Regions from separate parts of the Mesorhizobium sp. B2-6-1 genome, predicted to be linked through region 2. Evidence: predicted binding sites of a transcription regulator. Region 2 holds the regulator's gene; the other holds the start of a gene.
The links. Region 2 encodes PhoB, which activates phosphate uptake and scavenging genes when phosphate is short. Its sites were predicted from a motif close to TGTCATNNANCTGTCAT; they were not measured.

Region 1: the regulator PhoB is predicted to act here: its motif matches at 1,251-1,267, upstream of phnF (phosphonate metabolism transcriptional regulator PhnF).

Annotation. Positions count from the first base shown of each region.
Region 1 is NZ_VFUH01000007.1:200,637-202,832, reverse strand. Features, by position in the region: gene FJ443_RS16785 (zinc-binding alcohol dehydrogenase family protein) at 1-359, shown strand, start outside; gene phnF (phosphonate metabolism transcriptional regulator PhnF) at 479-1,228, opposite strand; gene phnG (phosphonate C-P lyase system protein PhnG) at 1,345-1,806, shown strand; gene phnH (phosphonate C-P lyase system protein PhnH) at 1,806-2,196, shown strand, end outside.
Region 2 is NZ_VFUH01000019.1:10,436-12,631, forward strand. Features, by position in the region: gene pstB (phosphate ABC transporter ATP-binding protein PstB) at 1-211, shown strand, start outside; gene phoU (phosphate signaling complex protein PhoU) at 237-944, shown strand; gene phoB (phosphate regulon transcriptional regulator PhoB) at 964-1,653, shown strand; gene FJ443_RS27840 (ROK family protein) at 1,661-2,196, opposite strand, start outside.

The DNA.
Region 1 (2,196 bases), on a different contig from region 2:
AAGCGACATCAGGCGAAGGCTTCGACGTGGTCTTCGACGCCACCGGCAACACCGGCTCGGTGCAGTCGGCCTTCGCTCATGTCGCGCATGGCGGGACATTGGTGCTGGTCAGCGTCGTCAAGGACGACATCGCCTTTTCCGACCCCGAATTCCACAAGCGCGAGATGACGCTTGTCGGCAGCCGCAATGCCTTGCGGGCCGATTTCGACCACGTCGCCGCTTCGATCCGCGATGGCGCGGTGCCGCTGGCCAAGCTCGTCACCCACCGCACCACGCTTGCCGACACGCCACGTGACCTCGCCCGCTGGGCGCATGAGAAATCCGGCCTGATCAAGGCCGTGATCGAGGTGGGGGCATAAGATGGCAGGCGGTGAACCCGGCCTGAGTTGACGACGCCCCGCGCAGGTCGACCCCCAAACGCCAAGCCGCTGACAACCGAGCTGGTCTGGTACCAGCGTTAGTATAAGGCCGACACGCCCTACAGCGCCGACAGTTTCAGCTCCACCCGCTCTGCCGGGAAGCGCGCCTCGGCGAATTGGATCGGCCGGCCGTCCGGCGTCATGTTGACGGCGATCGTGACCAGCACGATGCCGCCCGGCTGCAGATCGAGGTCGGCAAGGTCGGAAGCATCGGCGTGACGCGCCGACAGCACCGTCGATTGCCTGAGATAATCGTCTATGCCGAAACGCTTGAGCGATGCGGTGATCGACCCGGTCTCGGCCATGGCCACATCGATGCCGGCGAAGCGCTTGGCGTCGAACCAGCCGGAAGCGCGCGACACCGGCTTCCCATCGGCCTCGCCGCGCGTCTCCAGGCGAATCACATCCGATCCCCTGGCAAGGCCCAGGGCTTCGGCGACGCGCCGGCTGGCCGGCTCGACCGATGAGGACAGGAGCACGATATGCCGCTCCGACGCCTGGCCCTGCAAGCCGGTTGAAAATCGCGTGCGCGCGCCGATGGGATAGGACAGCCGCTTGCGCGACAGCACGAAAGTGCCGCGCCCCTGCTCGGCCCGCAGTACCCCGTCTTGCACGAGCGCCGCGATGGCGCTGCGCACCGTGTGACGGTTGACGCCATAGCGCTCGGCCAGCGCCACCTCCGGCGGCAGCGCGGCATTCTCGGCGAAATCGCCGGCAGCGATCGATTGCAGGATTCGGTCGGCGATCTGGCGCCACAACGAGACGCCGCTGCGCCGCTCGATACCGTCAGCCACGTGTTTTCCGTTCACGGTTTCGCCCCTGGCCGGCCCCTGTCACGCACCCGTCATGGACTCGCGTTAGGTAATGGGTATAATTCGTATGGTTGTCTATATCAATAGACAAATTAGAAGCAAGGATGTTGCTGATGCGAGGACAGGAAGCGCGCGACCAGGCCGAACGCAAGGCGGCCATGGCAACCCTGGCGCAGTCCAGCGGCGACGACATCGTTCGCCTCTGGAACGAATCCGGCCTGCCTGCCGAGGCCGAACTGCTGCGCGGTCCCGAGACCGGCCTGGTTACCATGCGCGGCCGCATCGGCGGCGGCGGCGCGCCGTTCAATGTCGGCGAGGCCACCGTGACCCGCGCCACAGTGCGCCTGCCGTCCGGACAGGTCGGCCATTGCTATGCGCTCGGCCGCGACAAGCAGAAGGCGAAGCTGGCGGCCATCGCCGACGCGCTGTGGCAGGACCCCGCCCACCGAGAGGCGGTCGAAACGGGCCTTCTCGCGCCGCTGCGGGCTGCCTTGACCACGGCACGAGAAAGGCGCCGCGCCGAAACGGCGGCAACGAAGGTGGATTTCTTCACCATGGTTCGCGGAGAAGATTGATGGATATCGCAGCGCAATCGATCGAGGGCGGGTTCGCCGATCCGGTGTTCAACGCCCAGACGGTGTTTCGCGCCGTCATGGACGCAATGGCGCGGCCGGGCAGCGTGCAACCCTTGCCGGCCCTGGCCCGCCCGCCGGCGCCGCTTTCGGCGACATCGGGCGCGGTTGCGCTGGCATTGTGCGACAATGACACGCCGCTCTGGCTCGACCCGGCCCTGCATGCCTCGGCAGCGGTCATGTCCTGGCTCGGCTTTCACAGCGGTGCGCCGCTGGCCAACACCCCGGCCGACGCGCATTTCGCGTTTGTGGCCTCGCCGGCCGAGATGATGGCGCTCGACGGTTTCTCGCAAGGCACGCAGGACTATCCCGACCGCTCGACCACATTGATCC
Region 2 (2,196 bases):
GACCGCCAAGATCGAGGAGCTGATCGACGAGTTGCAGGCCGATTATACGATCGTCATCGTCACCCACAACATGCAGCAGGCGGCGCGCGTGTCGAAGCAGACCGCCTTCATGTATCTGGGCGAGCTGGTCGAGTTCGACCGCACCGAGAAGATCTTCACGTCGCCCCGCGAGAAGCGCACGCAGGACTATATCACCGGCCGCTTCGGCTGATCCCAGGCATACGAGGACCAAGATCATGGCCGAACACACAGTCGCAGCCTTTGACGAAGATCTCGGACAGATCAGCAGGCTGATCCGCGACATGGGCGATCTCGCCTCATCGATGGTCGGCGGCGCGACCAAGGCGCTCCTGAATTCCGACAACGCGCTCGCCCAGCGCGTCGTCTCCGACGACGCGATCATGGATGCGCGCCAGCGCGAACTCGACGACCGCGCCATCACCCTGATCGCCAAGCGGCAGCCCATGGCGGACGATCTGCGCCATGTCGTCGGCTCGATCCGCATGGCGGGCGATCTCGAACGCATCGGCGATCTCGCCAAGAACATCGCCAAGCGCGTCGGCACCGTCGGCCTTGCCGCCACGCCGCGCGACCTGTCGCACTCCATCGACGCCATGGCGCAGCTTGTGCTGATCCAGGTCCAAGGTGTGATCGAGGAGTATGCGGCGCGCGATGCCGCGGCACTTGCCAAGCTGCGCGCCGACGATGAACGCATCGACGTCAAATACACGTCGGTCTTCCGCGAGCTGCTGACCTACATGATGGAGGATCCGCGCAACATCACCGCCTGCACGCATCTTTTGTTCTGCGCCAAGAATCTCGAGCGCATCGGCGATCACGTGACCAACATTGCCGAAAATGCCTATTATGTGCTGACCGGCACGCAATTGCCCGCCAATCGCCCGAAGCAGGACGAGACGGCGATGTCGGCGCCAGCGGCTTGACGGCAGGGGTGACCAGTCGATGATCGCGCCACGCATCATGGTGGTGGAGGACGAGGAGCCGCTGGGTGTGCTGCTCCGTTACAATCTGGAATCGGAGGGTTATCAGGTAGAGGTGGTGACGCGCGGCGACGAAGCCGAGATCCGCTTGCATGAGAATGTCCCTGACCTTCTTGTGCTCGACTGGATGGTGCCGGCGGTGTCCGGCATCGAGCTCTGCCGCCGTCTCCGCATGCGGCCCGATACCGAGCGGCTGCCGATCATCATGCTGACGGCGCGCGGCGAGGAAAGCGACCGGGTGCGCGGTCTCTCCACCGGCGCCGACGACTATCTGGTCAAGCCGTTCTCAACGCCGGAATTCATGGCACGCGTCAAGGCGCTGCTGCGCCGCGCCAAGCCCGAAGTTCTGTCCAGCGTGCTCAAGGTCGGCGACATCGTGCTCGACCGTGAATCGCACCGGGTCTACCGCAAGAAAAGCGAGATCCGGCTCGGGCCGACCGAGTTCCGCCTGCTCGAATTCATGATGCGACATCCCGGCCGCGTGTTCTCGCGCAGCCAACTGCTCGACAATGTCTGGGGCGAAACGATCTATATCGACGAGCGCACCGTGGACGTGCATGTCGGCCGGCTGCGCAAGGCGGTCAACAACGGCCGCATGCCTGACGTGATCCGCACCATTCGGGGCGCGGGGTACGCGATCCGCGAAGACTAGGGATATGTCACGCAACGTTCTCGCCTATGCCTGATTTCGCCTGTGCCCCCGGCGCGAAAATTTCCTGGTCGACGAAGGTTAGCGCGCGCATGGCGCAGCCCTCGCGGATCAGCGGCAGTTCGTTCGGCTCGGTGTCGAAGGAAATCGATTTCGAGTGCTGGCCGCCGGCGGTCTGGGCAATGGCCTCGCGCAGAGCCGGCTCGATCAGGTCGAAGGCGGCGGCGCTGACGCCGACCATGGCGACCGGCGCCGGATCGATCAGGGCGAACAGGCTGCCAAGGCCGTAACCCAGCGCCTCGCCGGCCTTGCGGTAGGCTTCGCGCTCCGGCCCGTCCTTTTCGCGCGCCGAGGCCGCCAGGGTGCGCATGTCGGCGTCGCTGACGTCGACGGGCTGGGTGTCCTCGCCAAGCTGCCTCGCGTTGCGCCAAATGGCATAGTTGCCGGCATAGGCCTCGACGCAGCCGCGCCGCCCGCAGCGGCAGAGCGCCCCGCCGGGGCGATGGATCATGTGGCCGAACTCGCCTCCGGATGAATGGGTGCCGG